DNA from 2 places in the Actinoplanes sp. NPDC051346 genome. Region 2 is predicted to be linked to the other one. Evidence: riboswitches for the same ligand, from Rfam matches in the RefSeq annotation. Region 2 holds a riboswitch; the other holds the start of a gene.
What was found. A riboswitch is a leader RNA that binds a small molecule or an ion and turns the genes downstream of it on or off. The one in region 2 is predicted to bind cyclic di-AMP.
Positions count from the first base shown of each region.

Region 1: linked by a shared signal. The riboswitch ahead of AB0M36_RS21725 (C40 family peptidase) and the one ahead of AB0M36_RS25970 (hypothetical protein) in region 2 are both predicted to bind cyclic di-AMP.

Region 1 covers NZ_JBFBAJ010000008.1:275,734-279,937, forward strand. The annotation lists gene AB0M36_RS21715 (glutamine amidotransferase) at 1-378, opposite strand, end outside; gene AB0M36_RS21720 (MurT ligase domain-containing protein) at 408-1,628, opposite strand; cyclic di-AMP (ydaO/yuaA leader) riboswitch at 2,078-2,253, shown strand; gene AB0M36_RS21725 (C40 family peptidase) at 2,260-3,066, shown strand; gene mraZ (division/cell wall cluster transcriptional repressor MraZ) at 3,509-3,940, shown strand; gene rsmH (16S rRNA (cytosine(1402)-N(4))-methyltransferase RsmH) at 4,165-4,204, shown strand, end outside.
Region 2 covers NZ_JBFBAJ010000011.1:103,964-108,167, forward strand. The annotation lists gene AB0M36_RS25960 (ABC transporter permease) at 1-520, shown strand, start outside; gene AB0M36_RS25965 (ABC transporter ATP-binding protein) at 513-1,283, shown strand; gene AB0M36_RS25970 (hypothetical protein) at 1,299-2,321, opposite strand; cyclic di-AMP (ydaO/yuaA leader) riboswitch at 2,361-2,497, opposite strand; cyclic di-AMP (ydaO/yuaA leader) riboswitch at 2,775-2,912, shown strand; gene AB0M36_RS25975 (hypothetical protein) at 2,917-3,936, shown strand; gene AB0M36_RS25980 (glycoside hydrolase family 65 protein) at 4,009-4,204, opposite strand, start outside.

The sequences.
Region 1 (4,204 bases), on a different contig from region 2:
CTCGCCCCGGTCGGAGCTGAGGTCCAGCAGGCCGAGCCCGGCGCAGGTGGCGCCCTTGGCGGAGAACGAGGTGCCGAAGAGCTGGTAGCCGGCGCAGACTGCCAGCACGGCCGCGCCCTGGGCCACCGCGCGGTGCAGGCCGCCGTCGGCGATGAGCCGCTGGGCGGCCAGCGCCTGCGGGCCGTCCTCGCCGCCGCCGATCAGATAGATGTCGGCGGTGGTGGGCATCGGCTGGTCGGAGCGGACCTGGTAGGTCTCGACCGGGATGCCGCGCAGCTGGGCCCGACGGGCCAGGATCAGCATGTTGCCCCGGTCGCCGTAGGTCGACAGCAGGTCCGGATAGATCCAGACGATGCGTAGCACGCTCTCAGTCACGATTTGTCCTCGGTTTTCCGCCGCGGGAAGGCTCAGTTGACACGGTCCAGCTCCGCTCGGATGTCTTGGAACGCCGTGTAGTTGGCGATCACTTCGAGGCGGCCCGGCGGAGTGGCCCGGAGTGCCTCGTCGAAGGATTTAACGTGCCGGAAGGCCACATCGTTCACTTCCAGCCGGACCGCGAGGTCGTAGGCGCGGTCGCCGGTGATCAGGACGGGCCGTCCGCGCAGCGGCGAGAAGTCGACGTCGTAGAGCCAGGAGGTGTCGAAGCCGTCGGGGTCGCGGGCGTTGATGGAGAGCAGTGTGGGGGCCAGCTCGGCCATGTCGAAGGCCTCGAGCCAGCTGGCCGGGTTCTTCGCCAGCAGCAGGCGGATGGTGCGCCCGTCGCGTTCCACCTGGGCGTAGCGGCCGGCGACCGACGCCACGCTCGCGAGCCGGGGGACGGCCTCGATGGGGCGTACGCCGAATTCCGCGGCGAGGGCCAGCGCGGTGGCCGCGTTGCCGAGGTTGACCTGGCCCGGCAGCTGGAGCTTGACCAGGTGCCAGTCGCCCCTGGGGTCGAGCACACCCTCGTCCTCGACCGTCCACTGCGCCTGGGGCCGGCGCAGGGGGCAGCCGGTGCACCACCAGTCGCCGTTCGCGCGCTGGATGGAGCCGCCGCACTCGGGGCAGACCCACGAGTCGTCCGTCCACCGCTGACCGGCGCTGAACCAGGTGACGTGCGCGGTGTTGACCGCCGACCAGACCACCATCGGGTCGTCGGCGTTGGCGACCACGTGCACGTCCGGGTGGGCGGCGAGGGCGGTGCGCCACATCTGCGCCATCATCGCCACCTCCTTGGCCCGGTCGAGCTGGTCGCGGGAGAGGTTGAGCAGGGCGACCACGCGCGGGTTGGTCTCGTTGATCACCTGGGCGAGGTAATGCTCGTCGACCTCGAGGACGGCGAACGGGGTCGACCCGGCCTTGGCCAGCGCGGAGGTGTGCCCGGTGGGCATGTTGGCGCCGAACGAGTTGGTGGCGACCGGTCCCAGGACGCCGAGCGCCGCGGCGGCGAAGCGGGTCGTGGTGGTCTTGCCGTTGGTGCCCGACACGAGCGCGATCGCCCGGCCGGCGGCGAGGTTCCGCAGCAGGTCAGGGTCGATCTTGAGGCCGATCCAGCCCCCGATCACCGAGCCGTCGCCTCGTCCCGCGGCCCGTGAGAGGGCCGCGGCCGTGCGCGACACGGAGGTCGCAAGCTTGGCCCGCAAGGGCAATTTCCCGTCCGTCACGGCGACGAGGGTACCGGAAACGGACACTACGTCGAGTGGCCGCGAGTGCGACACCGTCCGTCCGGCGGCCGATCGGCCGAACGGTTGATCGGCTTTGGTCGTCCAGAGTGGTGTTTGGGCCGGTGAGAAGGTTTGCGGGGGCATTCGCCCGACATTGCTCCCATCCATGATCAGACGTGCCTTCGCCTTTTATGTGTTCTGTTTCACCCGTAACTTTCACCTGACTGTAATCAGGCACACACGCATTGTGGCGGCATATGTCACAGCCCGGTCTCAAACCGGACACTGTCCACTGTGCCAAATACGAAGAGTGACGATGCGGGGGCATGCGGTGGATCGAGAAATCCGGTAGGCAGGGTGTGCCGGTGAGCGACCGCCCACCGCTCGCACCGCACGGATCACGCCGAGCCCTGCCCCGATCCAGGCGGTACGACCACGAGTACGCGCACAACCACACAGGCATACGGGGGCAGGGACGGGGGACCCATATCCGGTCCGCACCGGGTCGCGAGACCCGGCGGACCTTGGGGTGAAGTCGCCATCCGGCGGCCGGGCACACCTTCCCGCCCGAACCCGACAGCTAACCTCGCAGGCGTGCCGGAGGGAATCATCTACCGTGCACGAACGCAGTTCGAGCCGGGGCCGCCGCATGTCCACCGGCACCGGAACCGTCGCACTGTCCCTGGGTCTCTGCCTCTGCGCCGGCCAATTGGTCGCCACACCGGCAGTCGCCGCCGCCGCTCCCGTCGTCACGGCGGTCTCGGCGAAGCCCGTCAAGCCCCGTATCACCGCCTCGTACAGCAAGCGGACGGTCAACTGGGGCTCGAAGGTCCGCGTGACCACGAAGCTGATCGACCCCAGGACCGGCAAGAAGCTGGTCCGCGGCTGGGTACGTCTCCAGTCGAAGGTCAACGGCAAGTGGAAGACCTGGGACCGACGGAAGAATTCCTCGGGAATGGTCACGTTCACCACCAAGCCTGGCAAGACGATGTGGTTCCGCACGTCTTACGAGGGCCAGAGCGGGGTCGCGCCCAACACCTCCTCGGCCGTCAAGATCACTGTCAGGTCCGGTGGCGCGAAGATCCTCGCCGAGGCCAAGAAGCACCGGGGCGCCCGCTACAGCTACGGCGCATCCGGGCCCAACCGCTTCGACTGCTCGGGCTACACGAAGTACGTCTACAAGAAGGCAGTCGGCAAGAAGCTGCCGCACAGCGCGAACGGGCAGCAGAAATACGGCAAGAAGGTCAGCAAGAGCAACAAGCAGGTCGGTGACCTGATCATCTTCCGTAACGGCTCGCACGGTTACCACGCCGCCATCTACGCGGGCGGTGGCTACATGTACGACTCGCCGCGTCCGGGCATGACGGTCGGCAAGCACAAGATCTGGAGCAACAACTACGTCGTTCGGCGCCTCGCCGCCTGACGCGATGCGGTAAAGGTAAAGCAGTACGACAGTTCAGTGGGGCGTGACCCGGTTCGGGTCGCGCCCCACTGTCGTTGTCGCTTCGCGCGGTCGCTCATTTCCTCCACTTCGCTCCCCACGATTCCTCCACTTCTCTCCCCAAGGGCGTTTCGCGCGTGCGGAACGTCCTTTTTCGGTGGAGTTTCGTGCCCGACTGGGCGGCTTGTCGGAAAGTGGACCATGATCGGAGGCGGCAAACCCTCCACCCCGGCTCCACCGCGTCTGACGTGCGCATTCATCCGCGAATCCGGTTCGCAGACGGGCCGATTCCGGTTGCGAGTGGAGGGAAGTGGAGTAGAGTGGAGCGCAGTGGCAGGCCGGAGCGGACCTGCCGGCCCGAGCGAACCGGCGGACCGCACCAGACATTCCATAAGCGGCGCCACAGGGCAGGGGGGTTTGGCCGATGTTCCTCGGCACACACACCCCGCGCCTGGACGACAAGGGTCGGCTGATTCTTCCGGCGAAGTTCCGGGACGAGCTGGCGGGAGGTGTCGTGATCACCAAGGGGCAGGAACGTTGCCTGTACGTGTTCCCGATGCCGGAATTCCAGCGGATCGCGGGGCAGCTGCGCGACCAACCGGTCACCAACAAGGCCGCCCGGGCATACAGCCGGGTGTTCTTCGCCAGTGCGCACGACGAGATCCCCGACAAGCAGGGCCGGGTAACCATCCCGGCGCACCTGCGGGAATACGCGGCTCTCGACCGTGAACTCGTGGTGATCGGTGCGAGTACGCGAGTGGAGATCTGGGACAGACAGTCCTGGGAGCAGTACCTCTCGGCGAGCGAGGACGACTTCGCCGACATCGAAGAGGGGGTGCTGCCCGGCGGCCTGTAGGCGTGGCTACCTGTCGGCCGCCGATGCGGTCCGGACGTCGCTGCCGCCGTACTGCGAGATCTCCAGCCGCTCCCGCTCCTGGCGCCTCTTCCCCGGTGCCAGGCGTGTGTCCGGTGGGGCGCGCCCGATGGCAACGGGCACGAGCGGATGGGGATCTGGCGGTACGGAAGACGATCGGACGCGGCTCGGGCAAGGTCGCGTGGCACGCGGGAAAGAGCAGGACGATGGGGGTCGACATGGGGGAGCCGCGCGGCACGCACGTGC
Region 2 (4,204 bases):
CGGGCTCATCCGGGCGCTGCACTTCCCCCGCGCGAGCCTGCCCCTGGCGATCACCACGATCGAGGTGCGCAACACGCTCGCCTCGATGTCCGTCCTGCTGCTGATCACCCTCGGGTTCCGCGAGCCGGTGACCCTGGAGTGGCTGCTGATCGTGCCGATCTTCCTGCTCCAGGCGATCTTCAACGCCGGTCTCGCCATGTTCGTGGCCCGGCTGGGCTCGAAGGTCGCCGACTTCAAGCAGCTCGTGCCCTTCATCATGCGGATCTGGTTCTACGGCTCCGCCGTCCTCTACCCGGTGGGCGTGTTCGCCGAGAAGCTCGACGGCTGGAAGCTCGCGGTCGTCGAGGCCAACCCGCTGCTCGTCTTCATCGAGCTGATGCGGCACGCCCTGATGGAGAACGTGGAGCTCGCGGCGTCCCCGCTGGTGCTGTGGCTGGAGGCCATCGCCTGGACCCTCGTGGTCGGGGTCAGCGGCTACATCTACTTCTGGCGCGGAGAGAAGGGGTACGGCCGTGGCTGACCAGCGTGAACCCACCGTGATCGTGGACGACGCCCACGTCGTCTACCGGGTGCACCAGGCCGGTGGCGCCGGGACGCACAGCCCGGTCGCCGCCTTCAAACGGATCGTCACCGGCGCCAAGCCCGCCACGCTGCGGGAGGTGCACGCGATCAAGGGCGTGAGCTTCGTCGCGTACAAGGGCGAGGCGATCGGCCTGATCGGCACCAACGGCTCCGGCAAGTCGACCCTGCTGCGGGCCATCGCCGGCCTGCTCCCCGTCGAGAAGGGCGCGATCTACGCGGCCGGCCAGCCCTCGCTGCTCGGCGTCAACGCGGCCCTGATGAACGATCTGCCCGGCGAGCGCAACGTCGTGCTGGGCTGCCTGGCGATGGGCATGTCCCCGGAGCAGGTCAAGTCCCAGGTGAAGGAGATCATCGACTTCTCCGGCATCAACGAGCGGGGCGACTTCAGCTCGCTGCCGATGCGGACGTACTCCTCCGGCATGGCCGCCCGGCTGCGCTTCTCGATCGCGGCGGCGAAGAAGCACGACGTGCTGCTCATCGACGAGGCGTTGGCCACCGGCGACGCGAAGTTCCGCAAGCGCAGCGAGCAGCGGGTCCGCGACCTGCGCGCCGAGGCCGGCACAGTCTTCCTGGTCAGCCACAGCGAGCAGTCGATCCGGGACACCTGCGAGCGCAGCATCTGGCTCGAGTCCGGGCTGATCCGCGCCGACGGCCCGACCGACGAGGTGCTCAAGCAGTACGAGGCCTACGTCAAGAAATGACGTAGGCCCCGGACCTCATCGCATCGACAGGTGCACGTGGTTCGTGTGGTCGCTGGACGGATCGCCGTTGCCGCGTAGGTACGGCTGCCACCCGCTGCTCGGCAACCAGATCCGTTTGAACCAGATGACGTAGAGCACGCCCAGCCGGCCCTCGTTGTCGATGAAGTAGTTCGCCAGGCGGTCGCCGTAGTCCCTGCTGCTGCCGGTCGCGACGCCGCCGAAGCCGGTCTTGTCGGACGCGAAGTCGCAGGCCCGGCCCAGTGGGTGCTCGCCGCTGCCCTGCGGGCGGAAGCACGAGACGAAGCGGGTGAAGCCGTCCGCCTGGGCCTCCTGCATGGCGTGCAGGGTGCGGGGCGTGATGCAGCCGCTGGTCGTCGGGTCGTTCCCGCTGCACGACTCGTCGGGCAGCGAACCGTCCGAGTTGCGCCGGGCGGCCGCCGCCTGCGAGCTGTTGCCGCCGCCGGAGGCGCCGCTGCTCGGACCGCCGGCCGCGGCGTTCGCCGTCTTCAGCGCCTTTTCCGCCTGCGCCTTGCGCTTGGCCATGATGGTGACCTGGCGCTGCTGGTCGCGGACCTCGGCGTCGATGGCGAGCTTCGCCTGCGCCTGCTTCGCCCGGGCGTCCTTCAGCTCCTTGATCGCGTGATCCTGCTTCACCGCGACGGTCTCCAGCGTCGCGGCACGGTCCAGCAGGCCCTGCGCGGAGTCGGCCGTGATCAGGGCGCTCATCGGACCGAGCCGGCCCGTGCGGTAGGACTGCCGGACGATGTCGTCGAGGGCGCCCTGCTTGGGACCGAGCTCGGCGTCGAGCGCCTTGAGCTTCGCGGTCATCTGCTGCTGGCGCTTCTTCGAGCGGTCGAGCGCCTCCCTGGCCTCGACGAAGCCCTTCGAGGCGGCCTCGAGCTGCTCGACGAGCGACTTCGAACCACCTTCCCCGTCATCGCCGGAATCTCCCGGCGCGGCGAGCGGGCGGGGTGCGGCCATGGCCGCTGCCGGAGCGGCGAGCGCCAGCCCCGAGGTGGCGACGAGGACCGCGAGCACGGTCGCTAATCGTCGGCGGAGAGGGTCGAGCCTCACGTGCGTTCCTTCCGTCGGCCGCCGACCGGGTTAGCTGACGGGTTCGGGACGGAAGCAATCCCTACCGCTGACTCAGCGGATTCACCCCATTACCGGTTGGGTCCCCGGCTCGCCTTTCGGCGATTGAGCGGCGGTTCCGTGATGGAACCGTGACGAAGACTACCCAGGGAATCGCGTCATCGACAGGTGTCGCACTCTGCGCATTCGAGTGCACACAAACAGTTATTCCACCGGGAGAGTGGAACGACTCACATTGATGCGCCGCCACCGACCACGACCTGCGTCAACTCATCGAAAAGTAACGCAAAGTCGTTGTCCAGTAACAGTTTTCTCCCCCTCTAGACAGCTGATGCAAGGCCCGAAGTCAGGTAAGCTTTCCGCCGGTCACCGCCAAGAAGGCACCGCCCCCAAGGTGCCGGCGGACCACCGCTCAATCGCCGAAAGACGAACCGGGGAACCACCTGGAAAATGGGGTGAATCCGCTGAACCAGCGGTAGGGATCGCTTCCGTCCCGAACCCGTCAGCTAACCCGGTAGGCGGCAACACGGAAGGAAACTGCATGACGGCAAGACCCGGCCGGTGGCTGGTCCTCGCCCTGGCACCGCTGATCGCGATCACCATGATCGTCTCTCCCGGCGCCCCCGCGACCGCGGCGCCCGGTGGCGGAAACTCGTCGACCCCCGACGACGGCGAGAACAACCCAATGCTCAACGACGTGCTCGACAGCACGGGTCGGCGCTATCTGGCGGCGAAGGCCGCCGTCGCCAAGTCCACCAAGGCACAGGCCAACCTGGCCGTGCAGGTGAGGAACGCGGAGGCTCAGCGCGACGCCCTGCTGCCCCAGGTGGGTGCCGTGGCGGCCCAGCAGTACCGCACGGGCGGCCTGACCACCATGGGCTTCCTGCTCAACGTGCGGTCGCCGGACGGCTTCCTCGAGAAGGCCGTCTCGCTCGAGGAGATCAACTCCGTCAACGACGGCAAGCTGAGCGAGCTCGAGGCCGCGATCGACCGGGTAGCCACCTCCAAGGCTCGCCTGGACCAAGAGATCAAGTCGCAGAAGCAGAACCTCGAAGCGATGGAGAAGAACAAGGAGTCCGCCGAGAAGGCGCTCCAACTCGTCGGCGGCAAGACGGTGACGGGTGGCTTCGTGAATCTCAAGTCGAAGGTGGCCGCGCCCGCGCCCCGCAACCGCGACGGCGAGTTCAGCTCGGAGTCGTGCAACGTCGACGACGAGACGACGGGCGGCTGCATCACCGCCCGCACGATGCACATGTACAAGGAAGTCAGGAAGGCCGGCTTCACCCGCTTTGTGGGCTGTTTCCGCCCCGGCGGGCCGTTCGAGCATCCCAAGGGTCGCGCCTGCGACTGGTCGCTGCAGAAGAGCGGATTCTCGCCCTGGCACAACCAGGACACCCGCGAGTACGGCAACAACCTCATGGCCTTCGCGGTCCGCAACGCCGACCGGCTCGGAATCCTGTACGTCATCTGGAACAAGATGATCTGGTTCCCGGCGACCGGCTGGAGCTCGTATTCCGGCGCCAGCGACCACACGGACCACGTGCACATATCCATGCTGTAGCCAGGCACCACGCGCGCGAAGAGCCCCCGCTCCCCTTGATCGATGAGGAGGCGGGGGCTCTCTGCTGGGCTCCTACTGGTGGCTGGCCCGGCGCACCGGCGCCCGGCCCGCAGGCTGGGTCGGGGCCGGACCGGTCGGCGGCGCGGGCGGGATAGCCAGAACCACCGGCTTGACCTGCGTCACCGTCACCTCCTTGCCGTGGTGCAGCAGCTCGAGCCGGGCGGAGCCGCCGCCGTTGCGCAGCGAATAGGTCACCTCGTCCGGCGTC